DNA from 3 places in the Mesorhizobium sp. ESP-6-4 genome. Region 1 is predicted to be linked to each of the others. Evidence: predicted binding sites of a transcription regulator. Region 1 holds the regulator's gene; each other region holds the start of a gene.
The links. The regulator PhoB, encoded in region 1, activates phosphate uptake and scavenging genes when phosphate is short. The targets are predictions, from matches to a motif close to TGTCATNNANCTGTCAT.
Positions count from the first base shown of each region.

Region 2: the regulator PhoB is predicted to act here: its motif matches at 1,738-1,754, upstream of phnF (phosphonate metabolism transcriptional regulator PhnF).
Region 3: the regulator PhoB is predicted to act here: its motif matches at 1,692-1,708, upstream of LB523_RS06130 (RNA degradosome polyphosphate kinase).

Region 1 covers NZ_JAIUGS010000003.1:403,498-407,615, forward strand. The annotation lists gene pstA (phosphate ABC transporter permease PstA) at 1-326, shown strand, start outside; gene pstB (phosphate ABC transporter ATP-binding protein PstB) at 323-1,126, shown strand; gene phoU (phosphate signaling complex protein PhoU) at 1,147-1,854, shown strand; gene phoB (phosphate regulon transcriptional regulator PhoB) at 1,870-2,559, shown strand; gene LB523_RS09125 (ROK family protein) at 2,893-4,118, opposite strand, start outside.
Region 2 covers NZ_JAIUGS010000014.1:28,217-32,334, reverse strand. The annotation lists gene LB523_RS21665 (zinc-binding alcohol dehydrogenase family protein) at 1-618, shown strand, start outside; gene phnF (phosphonate metabolism transcriptional regulator PhnF) at 952-1,695, opposite strand; gene phnG (phosphonate C-P lyase system protein PhnG) at 1,835-2,296, shown strand; gene phnH (phosphonate C-P lyase system protein PhnH) at 2,296-2,907, shown strand; gene LB523_RS21645 (carbon-phosphorus lyase complex subunit PhnI) at 2,909-4,024, shown strand; gene LB523_RS21640 (hypothetical protein) at 4,027-4,118, opposite strand, start outside.
Region 3 covers NZ_JAIUGS010000002.1:474,627-478,744, forward strand. The annotation lists gene LB523_RS06120 (FAD-dependent monooxygenase) at 106-1,338, opposite strand; gene LB523_RS06125 (zinc-finger domain-containing protein) at 1,368-1,613, opposite strand; gene LB523_RS06130 (RNA degradosome polyphosphate kinase) at 1,866-4,061, shown strand; gene ppx (exopolyphosphatase) at 4,058-4,118, shown strand, end outside.

The DNA.
Region 1 (4,118 bases):
CCATCGGAGCGCCGCGCTGGGTGGTGATCCGCTCGGTTGCCTATCGCGCGGCACTCTCCGGCATCGTCACCGGCATCCTTTTGGCGATCGCCCGCATCTCCGGCGAGACGGCGCCGCTTCTCTTCACCGCGCTCAACAACCAGTTCTGGTCGAGCAATCTCAATGCGCCGATGGCCAGCCTGCCGGTAACCATCTTCCAGTTCGCTCTCAGCCCTTACGAGGAATGGCAGCAACTGGCCTGGACGGGCGCACTCATAATCACCCTGACGGTTCTCGGGCTGAGCATCATCGCCCGCAGCCTAACCGGACGCAGAGAGGACAGATGAAACCGATGTTGTCCACCGACCTGAACGCAGCCGACACGACCGTCGAGAAGGCCAAGATCGAGGTCAAGAACCTCAATTTCTACTATGGCCAGTCGAAGGCGCTGAAGGACATCAACCTGTCCCTGCCCGAGCGCAGCGTGACCGCCTTCATCGGCCCGTCGGGCTGCGGGAAGTCGACGCTGCTGCGCGTGCTCAACCGCATCTATGAGCTCTATCCGAAACAGAGCGCCGAGGGCCAGGTGCTGCTCGACGGCAAGAACATCCTCGACCGCTCGCAGGACCTCAATCTGCTGCGCACCAAGATCGGCATGGTGTTCCAGAAGCCGACGCCGTTCCCGATGTCGATCTACGAGAACATCGCTTTCGGCGTCAGGCTCTATGAGAAGATCAGCAAGGCCGAGATGGACAGCCGCGTCGAGCAGGCGCTGAAGCGCGCAGCACTCTGGAACGAGGTCAAGGACAAGCTCAACGCCAGCGGCCTCAGCCTCTCGGGCGGCCAGCAGCAGCGCCTGTGCATCGCCCGTACCGTTGCGGTGAAGCCCGAGGTCATCCTGCTCGACGAGCCGGCCTCGGCGCTCGATCCGCTGTCGACCGCCAAGATCGAGGAACTGATCGACGAGCTGCAGGCCGACTACACGATCGTCATCGTCACCCACAACATGCAGCAGGCGGCGCGCGTGTCGCGGCAGACGGCGTTCATGTATCTGGGCGAGCTGGTGGAGTTCGACCGGACCGAGAAGATCTTCACCTCGCCCCGCGAAAAGCGCACGCAGGACTACATCACCGGCCGCTTCGGCTGAGCTCATACGAGGACATCATCATGGCCGAACATACCGTCGCTTCCTTCGACGAGGATCTGAGGCAGATCAGCCGGCTCATCAACGACATGGGCGATCTCGCCAGCTCGATGGTCGGCGCTTCGACCAAGGCCCTGCTCGAGACCGACAATGCCATGGCGCAGCGCGTCGTTTCCGACGATGCCATCATGGACGCGCGCCAGCGCGAGCTCGACGACCGTGCCATCACGCTGATCGCCAAGCGCCAGCCGATGGCCGACGACCTGCGCAATGTGGTCGGCTCGATCCGCATGGCGGGCGACCTCGAACGCATCGGCGACCTCGCCAAGAACATCGCCAAGCGCGTCGGCTCGGTCGGCGTCAGCGCCGCGCCGCGCGACCTCACGCATTCGATCGATTCCATGGCGCAGCTGGTGCTGATCCAGGTCCAGGCCGTGATCCAGGAATATACGGTGGGCGACGCCACGGCGCTGGCCAAGCTTCGCAACGACGACGAGCGCATCGACGTCAAATACACATCCGTCTTCCGGGAGCTCCTGACCTACATGATGGAAGACCCGCGCAACATCACCGCCTGCACGCATCTTCTGTTCTGCGCCAAGAATCTCGAGCGCATCGGCGACCATGTGACCAACATCGCCGAGAACGCCTATTATGTGCTGACCGGCACGCAATTGCCCGCGAATCGTCCCAAGCAGGACGAGACGACAATGTCGGCGCCGGCGGCCTGACGAAGGTACCTGCCAATGATCGCGCCACGCATCATGGTGGTGGAGGACGAGGAGCCGCTTGGGGTGCTGCTCCGCTACAATCTCGAATCCGAGGGTTACCAGGTCGAAGTGGTGACCCGCGGCGACGAGGCCGAAATCCGCCTTCAGGAAAACGTTCCCGACCTGCTCGTGCTCGACTGGATGGTGCCGGCGGTTTCCGGCATCGAGCTCTGCCGGCGTCTCAGGATGCGGCCCGAGACAGAGCGGTTGCCGATCATCATGCTGACAGCGCGGGGCGAGGAAAGCGACCGCGTGCGCGGCCTTTCGACCGGCGCCGACGACTATCTGGTCAAGCCGTTCTCGACGCCGGAGTTCATGGCGCGCGTCAAGGCGCTGCTGCGCCGCGCCAAGCCGGAGGTGCTGTCCAGCGTGCTCAAGGTCGGCGACATCGTGCTCGACCGCGAGTCGCACCGCGTCTACCGCAAGAAGAGCGAGATCAGGCTCGGCCCGACCGAGTTCCGGCTGCTGGAATTCATGATGCGTCATCCCGGCCGGGTGTTCTCGCGCAGCCAGCTGCTCGACAATGTCTGGGGCGAGACGATCTATATCGACGAACGCACCGTCGACGTCCATGTCGGCCGCCTGCGCAAGGCGGTCAACAACGGCCGCATGCCGGATGTCATACGTACCATCCGAGGCGCAGGTTACGCGATCAGGGAAGATTAGGGGTAAGGCGCCGAGGCGCTGACGGATTCTGTCTCCAGCATCGGATCGCGTGCATTGGCGATTAGCCGAGACGCTTGTGCTTCGTCATCCACGGGCGGAGCAAGGAGCGCAGCGACGCAGCGCAGACCCGAGGATTCATTCCGTGATGTCGATGCGTTGCGACAGTCCAGAATTCTGTGCCGCTGCGCTCGACGCGTGAGGTAGCGGCATGGATTCCAGGGTCTCCGCGACGGAGCTTCGCTCCTGCTCCGCCCTGGAATGACGAAGCTGCGGGGCCTTCCCTTCGCTAATTTCAATCGTCTGCTGCTGTCCCCGGACCTCTTCAAGGCTGCCTCAGGCCACGTTCTTTCCCGTCCCCGCTCTTGCCTGGCCTCCCGGCGCGAAAATCTCCTGGTCGACGAAGGTCAGCGCGCGCATGGCGCAGCCTTCGCGGATCAGCGGCAGTTCGTTCGGCTCGGTGTCGAAGGAGATCGATTCGGAGTGCTGGCCGCCGGCCGTCTGGGCGATCGCCTCGCGCAGCGCCGGCTCGATCAGGTCGAAGGCGGCCGCGCTGACGCCGACCATGGCGACGGGCGCCGGGTCGATGAGGGCGAACAGGCTGCCGAGACCGAAACCAAGCGCCTCGCCGGCCCGGCGGTAAGCCTCCCGTTCGGGGCCGTCCCTCTCGCGCGCCTTCGCGGCAAGGGCCCGCATGTCGGCGTCGCCGACGTCGACCGGCTCGGCGTCCTCGCTCATTTTCATGGCGCTGCGCCAGATCGCATAGTTGCCGGCATAGGCCTCGACGCAGCCGCGGCGGCCGCAGCGGCAAAGCGCCCCGCCCGGGCGGTGAATCATGTGGCCGAACTCACCGCCGGAGGAATGCGTGCCGGTGAACAGCGCACCCTTGAGCACGAGACCCATGCCGATGCCGTGCGACAACAGGATGGCGATGAAGTCGTCGCGATAGCGCTCCGGGTCGCGCCATTGCAGCGCTACCGCCATCATGTTGCAGTCGTTCTCCATGGTGGCGGAGATGCCGAACTCCTTCTCGAGAATGTCGGCGAAAGGAATGTCGGTCAGCGGCGTTATCGGCGACCAGAGCATGGCGCGTGCATTAGAATCGGTGATGCCCTGAATGCCCATGGCGATGCGGGCGACGCTGCCAACGTCGAGGTCGGGATCCTGCAGCCGGCGCCGCACGATCGCCACGCATTCGCCGATCAGCTCGTCGCGGGGCATGACAAGCGTGTCCAGGCGCTGCTGCTCCTCGGCAACAACCTGACCGGCATAATCGATCACGGCGACCGACAGGAAGTTCAGCGACAACACCACGGTCAGCACCGCGGCGGCTTCAGGGTTCAGCGCCAGGCCGATCTGCGGCCGGCCGCGCTTCAACGCCGTCGGCTCGCTGGCCTTGCTTTCGGTGAGAATGCCCTCCTGGATCAGGTCGGCGGAGATCGCCGAAATGGTCGAGTGGCTGAGCCCGGTGGTGGCGGCAATTTCGGTTCGTGATGGCTGACCGGCGCGGCGTACCGCCGAAATCACCATGGCGCGGTTGCGCCGGCGCAAATCGTCATGGC
Region 2 (4,118 bases), on a different contig from region 1:
CTGTCGCTGGCCGACGCCGCGGCGGTCGAATTCCTGGCCATCGGCGCGCATGCCGTGCGCCGATCGCTCGGGCTGCCCGGCCAGCGCACGCTGGTCATCGGCGCCGGCCCGATCGGCCTCGGCACGGCGATCTTCGCGCGCATCGCCGGGCTGGATGTCAGCCTGCTCGACATGAGCGCCGAACGTCTCGGCTTCGCCGAGAAGCAGCTCGGCTTTGCCCCGCTGGACAGCTCGAAGACGCCGGCTGCCGAGCTGGTCCAACAGGCAACAGCCGGCGAAGGGTTCGACCTCGTGTTCGACGCGACTGGCAACACCCAGTCCGTGCAGTCGGCCTTCGCCCACGTCGCGCATGGCGGCACGCTGGTGCTGGTCAGCGTCGTCAAGGACGACATCACCTTCTCCGACCCTGAATTCCATAAGCGCGAGATGATGCTGGTCGGCAGCCGCAACGCGCTGAAGGCCGATTTCGACCATGTCGCAGATTCGATCCGCAACGGCGCTGTGCCGTTGAACAAGCTCGTCACCCATCGCACCACGCTCGCCGGAACGCCGCGCGACCTTGCCCGATGGACCCACGAGAAGTCAGGACTGATCAAGGCGGTCATTGAGGTCGGGTGATAACATGACAGGCGGTGAACTCAGCCCTAATTGACGGAGCGCCGCACAGGTCGACCCCCCACTCCGTCTCGGCTTCGCCGAGCCACCTCTCCCCCGATCGACGGGGGAGAGGAAGGGTGCGAGCCTTGCAGCCAACGCTCTTCAACCGGACACACTGCTTCTCCGGCCGCCAGCGTGCTCCTTTCCTCTCCCTCCGGAGGGGGGAGAGGTGGCTCGGCGAAGCCGAGACGGAGTGGGGGAAGGCGAGCCTCAAACGCCAAGCCGCTGACGAGTAAGCGACCTGACATCAGCGTGAAGCAGATCAATCACGGTCTCGTACAAGGCTGGCACTCCCTACAACACCGACAACTTCAGCTCCACCCGCTCTGCCGGAAAGCGCGACTCCGCGAACTGGATTGGCTCACCGTCGAGCGTCACGTTGATTGCAATTGTGACCAGCACGATCGCGCCGGGCTGCAGATCGAGGGCTGCAAGGTCGTCGGCATCGGCGTGGCGCGCCGACAGCACGGTCGAATGCCGCAGATAATCGTTGATGCCGAAGCGCTTCAGTGAGGCGGTGATCGACCCCGTTTCCGCCATTGCCGCCCCGATTCCGGCGAAGCGCTTGGCATCGAACCAGGTCGTCGCGCGCGACACCGCATGACCGTCGGCCTCGCCGCGCGTCTCCAGGCGGATGACGGCAGCGCCTTTGGCGATGCCCAGCGCCTCGGCGATGCGCCGGCCGGCCGGCTCGGTCGACGACGACAGCAGCGCGATATGCCGCTCGCTCGTCTGCCCCTGCAGCCCGGTCGAGAAGCGCGTCCGCGCGCCGATCGGATAGGACAGCCGCTTGCGCGACAACACGAAGGTGCCGCGTCCCTGCTCGGCCTTCAGCACGCCTTCCTGCACCAGTGCTGCAATGGCGCTGCGCACCGTGTGGCGGTTGACGCCGTAGCGCTCGGCCAGCGCGACTTCAGGCGGCAGCGCGGCATTCTCGGCGAAATCGCCATTGGCGATCGCCTGCAGGATCCTGTCGGCGATCTGCCGCCATAGCGATACGCCATTGCGCCTCTCGACGCTGCTTGCCAGCCCGGTCATTTCCCCGCCCCCAACGTCATCACCCTAAACTTTTGCACCCGTTGTCATCCACCCGTCATGGACTCCCGTTACCAAGTGAGTATAATTTGTATAGTTGTCTATATCAATAGACAAATTTCTTTATGCAAGGAGCGATGCCATGCGAGGACAGGAAGCGCGCGAGCAGGCCGGGCGGAAAGCCTTGATGGCGACGCTGGCGCATGCCGCGGCCGATGACATCGCTCGCCTGTGGAACGAGTCGGGCCTGCCCTCCGAGGCCGAGCTTTTGCGCGGTCCTGAAACCGGATTGGTGACGGTGCGCGGGCGGATCGGCGGCGGTGGCGCACCGTTCAATGTCGGCGAAGCGACGGTCACCCGCGCCACGGTGCGGCTGCCCTCCGGCCAGGTCGGCCACTCCTATGCGCTTGGCCGCGACAAGGGAAAAGCCAAGCTAGCGGCGATCGCTGACGCGCTGTGGCAGGACCCAGCGCACCGCGAGGCGGTCGAGACAAAGCTCGCCGCGCCCTTGCGCGCCGCGCTTGCTGCGGCGCGCGAGACAAAGCGCGTCGAAACGGCGGCCACGAAAGTGGATTTCTTCACCATGGTGCGCGGAGAGGACTGATGGATATCGCCACGCAATCGATCGACGGCGGCTTCGCGGAGCCGGTCTTCAACGCCCAGGCGGTGTTCCGCGCCATCATGGACGCGATGGCCCGCCCCGGCACCGTCCAGCCGCTGCCGCAGCTCGCCCGCCCGCCGGCGCCGCTGTCGGCGACGGCCGGCGCCGTGGCGCTCTCGCTCTGCGACAACGACACGCCGGTCTGGCTCGACCAGCTGCTGCAGGCGGAAGCCGCGGTCAAGGCCTGGCTCGGCTTCCACACCGGCGCGCCCTCGGCAAACACGCCGGCCGACGCACATTTCGCCCTGATCGCCAATCCGAAGGAGATGGCGGCGCTCGATGGTTTTGCGCAAGGCACGCAAGAATATCCCGACCGCTCGACGACGCTGATCCTCTTGGTCGACGATCTTGCCTCGGGCCCATCGCTGCTGCTCGAAGGTCCGGGGATCGAAAAGACCTCGATGATCGCGCCTCCCGGCATGCCGCGCCATTTCGTCGAGCAGTGGAAGCAGAACAACCAGCGTTTCCCGCGCGGCGTCGACATCATCCTGGCGGCGCCCGGCCACCTTGCCTGCCTGCCGCGCACCACCCGCATCAAGACGATGGAGGCATGACATGTATGTCGCGGTGAAAGGCGGCGAAGCCGCCATTGCCAATGCGCATCGCCTGCTTGCCGACCGCCGCCGCGGCGACCGCTCGGTACCGGCGCTGCGCCTCGACCAGATTGTCGAGCAGCTGGCGCTCGGCGTCGACCGGGTGATGAGCGAAGGCTCGCTCTATGATCGCGAGCTCGCGGCTCTCGCCGTTACCCAGGCGCGCGGCGATATGATCGAGGCGATCTTTCTGGTGCGCGCCTACCGCACCACGCTGCCGCGCTTCGGCTACACCAATCCGGTCGACACCGGCGCCATGCAGGTCGAGCGTCGTGTCTCGGCCACCTACAAGGACCTGCCGGGCGGCCAGGTGCTCGGCCCGACCTTCGACTATACGCACCGCCTGCTCGATCCAGAGCTTGCCGCCGGCGCCGAGGTCGAGATGCCGGCGCAGCGTCCGGCCGAGCCGGAGGCCATGCCGCGCGTTTCGGCGATCCTCGCCCATGAAGGCCTGATCGAGGCCGATGGCGAGATGCCGCTTGACCACGTGCCCGGCGACATCACGCGCGAGCCGCTGCAATTCCCGATGGCGCGCGACATCCGCCTGCAGGCGTTGTCGCGCGGCGACGAAGGTTTTCTGCTGGCGCTCGGCTATTCGACGCAGCGCGGCTACGCCCGCGACCATCCCTTTGTCGGCGAGATACGCATTGGCGAGGTAGAGCTGGAGCTGGACGTGCCGGAGTTGCCCTTCGCCGTGCCGCTCGGCTCCATCCGCGTCACCGAATGCCAAATGGTCAACCAGTTCAAGGGCTCGGCCAAGGCGCCGCCGCAGTTCACGCGCGGCTACGGCCTGGTCTTCGGCCAGAGCGAGCGCAAGGCGATGGCGATGGCGCTGTGCGACCGGGCGCTACGCGCCGGCGAGCTCGGCGAGGACGTCGTTGCCGCCGCGCAGGACGAGGAATTCGTCATCTCGCATTCCGACAATGTCCAGGCCACCGGTTTCGTCGAGCATCTGAAGCTGCCGCATTATGTCGACTTCCAGGCCGAGCTCGGCCTGGTTCGCCGCATGCGCGTCGAATACGAAGCGCGGGAAAACGAGAACAAGGCCGCCGAGGAGAAGCGCGAGGCGGCGGAATGACTTCAGTGTCCGCTACCGGAATGCCCGCCGCCGTCGAAGCCGCCAGCATAGTCGCCGCCACCGAAGGACTCGCCGTACGGAGGTTCCCTTGGCG
Region 3 (4,118 bases), on a different contig from region 1:
AGGCGGGAGCCAGCGCCCAAGCTGCCAATCTTCCCCTCGCGGGGGAGATGCCCGGCAGGGCAGAGGGGGTGCTGTCCCGCCGGCCTATCCATCTGGTGGCAGACGCTACCGCCGCACAACCCCCCGCTCCTCCCACCCATAGAGCCAGTCCAGGTCCGCCGCGAGCTTTTCCGCCGGTCGCGCCGCCAGCACCAGATTGCGTGTGATCGCCACCGGTCCCCAGGCGTGCCAGGCCAGCCGATTGAGCGCTCCGCGTTTCAGCACCTTCTCGATGCGCGGGCGTCTGAGATTTTCCCAGATGGCGAGGCCTCGAGCTGGATCGCCGGGGAAGTCGGCAACGAGATTGGCGAGCATAGCGGCATCCTCGATCCCCATGGCCGCGCCTTGCGCCGCGAAGGGCGTCATGGCGTGCGCGGCGTCACCGATCAGCGCTATGCCCTCCGGCATCGTCCAGCGGCGCTGCTCGACCGTGTGGATGGGGAACGCCGTCCAGGGGCCGGCGAGCGCCACCAGCCTCGACAGCCCCGTCGCCGTGCCTCGGATGGCGCCTGAGAGGATCGCGGGGTCGGCATGGCCGGACCAGCCTTCGGCAATGTGCTGGCCCTTGGTGAAGGCGGCAAGGTTGAAGGCGCTGCCCTTGCTCACCGGATAGGCAACCATGTGGAAGCCGGGATGCAGGAAGGTGGTGACGCTGTCAGTCGCGCCGATTTGCGCGAAAGCCTGGCCGGCGGCGCTTTCCGCCGCGATCGTCGCGCGCCAAGCGAGCTCGCCCGAAAAGCGGCTTGCCGAAAAGCCGGCCGTCCGGACAAGCCCGGCGCGGACCGAGGACCAAACGCCGTCGGCTGCGACCAGCAGGTCGCCCGCGATATTCGTCGCTTTGCCGTCGACCTCGACCGTCGCGGTCACGCTTTGCGGGTCGACGGCGATGCCGGCAACACGAGCGCCGGTGACAAGCGCGATACCGGGCCGTTCCGCCACCGCCGCCATCAGCGCCGCCTGCAGGTCGGCGCGGTGCGCCACGAGATAGGGCGCCCCCCAGCGCTTTTCTGCGGTTTCCCCAAGCGGCACGCGCGCCAGCTCTCGCAGGCTCCTTGCGTCCTTCAGCACCACCGCTCGCGGCCGGATCGCGTTGGGCAGCAGTCGATCGAGCACGCTGAGCCGCCGCAGGATCCGGGTCGCGTTGGGGGAAAGCTGGAGGCCGGCACCGGCCGCTTCCAGCTGTTTTGCCTGCTCGAACAGTTTTACCGGATAACCGCGCTCGACGAAGGCAAGCGCCGCCGTCAGCCCGGCGATGCCAGCCCCGGCGATGACGATTTGCCGGGACCGTGCTTCAGTCATGATCTAGCAGTCGTTCATGATTTGCCGCGTCAGGCGGCCTGGTCGACATAAAGGCAGCCGGCCGGCTGCGTTTCCGTCGCCTTCAGCGACGGTGAATAGCGGTAGAGCGTCGAGCAGTAAGGGCAGACCTTTTCATTGTCGTCGCCCATGTCGAGGAACACATGCGGATGGTCGAAGGGCGGGTTGGCGCCGGTGCACATGAATTCCTTGACGCCGATCTCGATGACCGGATGGCCCGCGTCGTTCTGGAAATGGGGAATGCTGCCGCCTGCCATCGTCGTCTCCAATTGGGTTCGGCCAGTGGGTGTGACCAGTTTGCATCTGGAGCATAACAGGCCAGTTTGCAAGATCGATGAAATCAAACTGTCGCAAAAGGCTGGCAGAGGATAAGTTGAGCCGGTTAAGCGCATGGGGCCGGTGCCGGAGCGATTCCGTGACGATCATGCGTCATAAAGACATGCTAGAGCGTCGTTTAACGGCAGTATGCGGCGCCTCCTGGGAACGGTTGCGGGCAAGAGCAGGAAACCATGAACGAACTGAAGCCTGTGCAGAGCGAGTTCATCACCGTCGAGGCCGCAAGCCCCGACGGCGGCAATCCCGATCGTTTCGTCAACCGCGAATTCTCCTGGCTGCAATTCAACCGCCGCGTGCTGGAGGAATCGCTGAACGAGCATCATCCGCTGCTTGAACGCGTCCGCTTCCTGTCGATTTCTGCCGCCAATCTCGACGAGTTCTTCATGGTGCGCGTCGCCGGCCTTGCCGGCCAGGTCCGCGAGGGCATCGCGCTGAAGAGCCCGGACGGCCGCACGCCCGAACAGCAGCTCGAGCAGTTGCTGCGGGAGGTCGAGCGCCTTCAGGAAGACCAGCAGAAGAGCCTCTCGGCGCTGATGACGCTGCTCAACAAGGAAGGCATCGAGAGCATCACCCGCGACGCGCTGACCAAGGATGAGAAGGCCTGGCTGGAGGAGCATTTCCAGGAACAGGTTTTCCCGGTAATGACGCCGCTGTCGATCGACCCGGCGCATCCGTTTCCGTTCATCCCCAATCTCGGCTTTTCCATCGCCCTGCAATTGCGCCATCGCAAGAATGGCGAGGAGATGAGCGCGCTGCTGCGCCTGCCGGTGGCGCTCAGGCGTTTCATCCGCCTGCCCGACCGCAAGCACCATGTGCGCTTCATCCCGCTGGAGGAAGTGGTCGGCATCTATATCGGCAAGCTTTTCCCCGGCTACGAGGTCAAGGGCTCCGGCACGTTCCGCATCATCCGCGACAGCGACATCGAGGTCGAGGAAGAGTCGGAAGACCTGGTGCGCCTGTTCGAAACGGCGCTGAAGCGGCGCCGCCGCGGCTCGGTGATCCGCATCGAATTCGACACGCTGATGCCGGCCGCGTTGCGGGACTTCGTCGCCGGCGAGCTCGGTGTGTCGTCGAGCCGCATCAGCGTGCTCACCGGTCCGCTGGCGCTCAACCAGATATCCGAGATTGTCGCCATCCCGCGCGACGACCTCAAATTCACGCCCTACAATCCGCGCTTCCCCGAGCGCATCCGCGAGCATGGCGGCGACTGCTTCGCCGCCATCCGCGAGAAGGACATCGTCGTCCACCACCCCTACGAGTCCTTCGACGTGGTGGTGCAGTTCCTGCGCCAGGCCGCCGCCGACCCGGAAGTGGTGGCGATCAAGCAGACGCTCTACCGCACCTCTAACGACAGCCCGATCGTGCGCGCGCTGATCGACGCCGCCGAGGCCGGCAAGTCGGTCACGGCACTTGTCGAGCTCAAGGCGCGCTTCGACGAGGAAGCCAACATCCGCTGGGCGCGCGACCTCGAGCGCGCCGGCGTGCAGGTCGTGTTCGGCTTCCTGGAGCTGAAGACCCACGCCAAGATGTCTTTGATCGTGCGCCGCGAGGATGGCCGGCTGCGCAACTACGTGCATCTCGGCACCGGCAACTACCACCCGGTTACCGCCCGTATCTACACCGACCTGTCCTTCTTCACCACCGACCCGACGATCGCGCGCGATGTCGCGCAGCTCTTCAATTTCATCACCGGCTATGCCGAGCCCGCCGAGGAGATGCGCCTTGCCGTATCGCCCTTCACGCTGCGCAAGCGCATCCTGAAACACATCTTGGACGAGATCGTTCATGCCCGCGACGGCCGGCCGGCGCGCATCTGGATGAAGATGAACGCGCTGGTCGATCCGACCGTCATCGACGCGCTTTACGACGCCAGCCGCGCCGGCGTCGAGGTCGACCTCGTCGTGCGCGGCATCTGCTGCCTGAGGCCGCAGGTGCCGGGTCTTTCCGAGAACATAAGGGTGAAATCGATCGTCGGCCGCTTCCTCGAGCACAGCCGCATCTTCTGCTTCGGCAACGGCCACGGCCTGCCGTCGGACGAGGCGGTCGTCTACATCTCGTCGGCCGACATGATGCCGCGCAATCTCGACCGCCGCGTCGAGACCCTGGTACCGATCACCAATCCAACTGTGCATGAACAGGTGCTTGGCCAGATCATGCTGGGCAACATCATGGACAACCAGCAAAGTTTCGACGTATTGGCTGACGGCACCTCCCGGCGCGTTGTGCTGGAGGAGGGCGAGGAGCCGTTCAACGCGCAGGAATATTTCATGACCAATCCGAGCCTCTCCGGGCGGGGCGACGCGCTGAAATCGCATGCGCCCAAGCGCATTGCCCAGTTCAAGCGCCGCAAGAAGAACAGCGCCGCGTGACCGCAGTTTCCCAGGGCCGGCTTCAGGACCGGCGGCCGCTGTCGATCATCGACATCG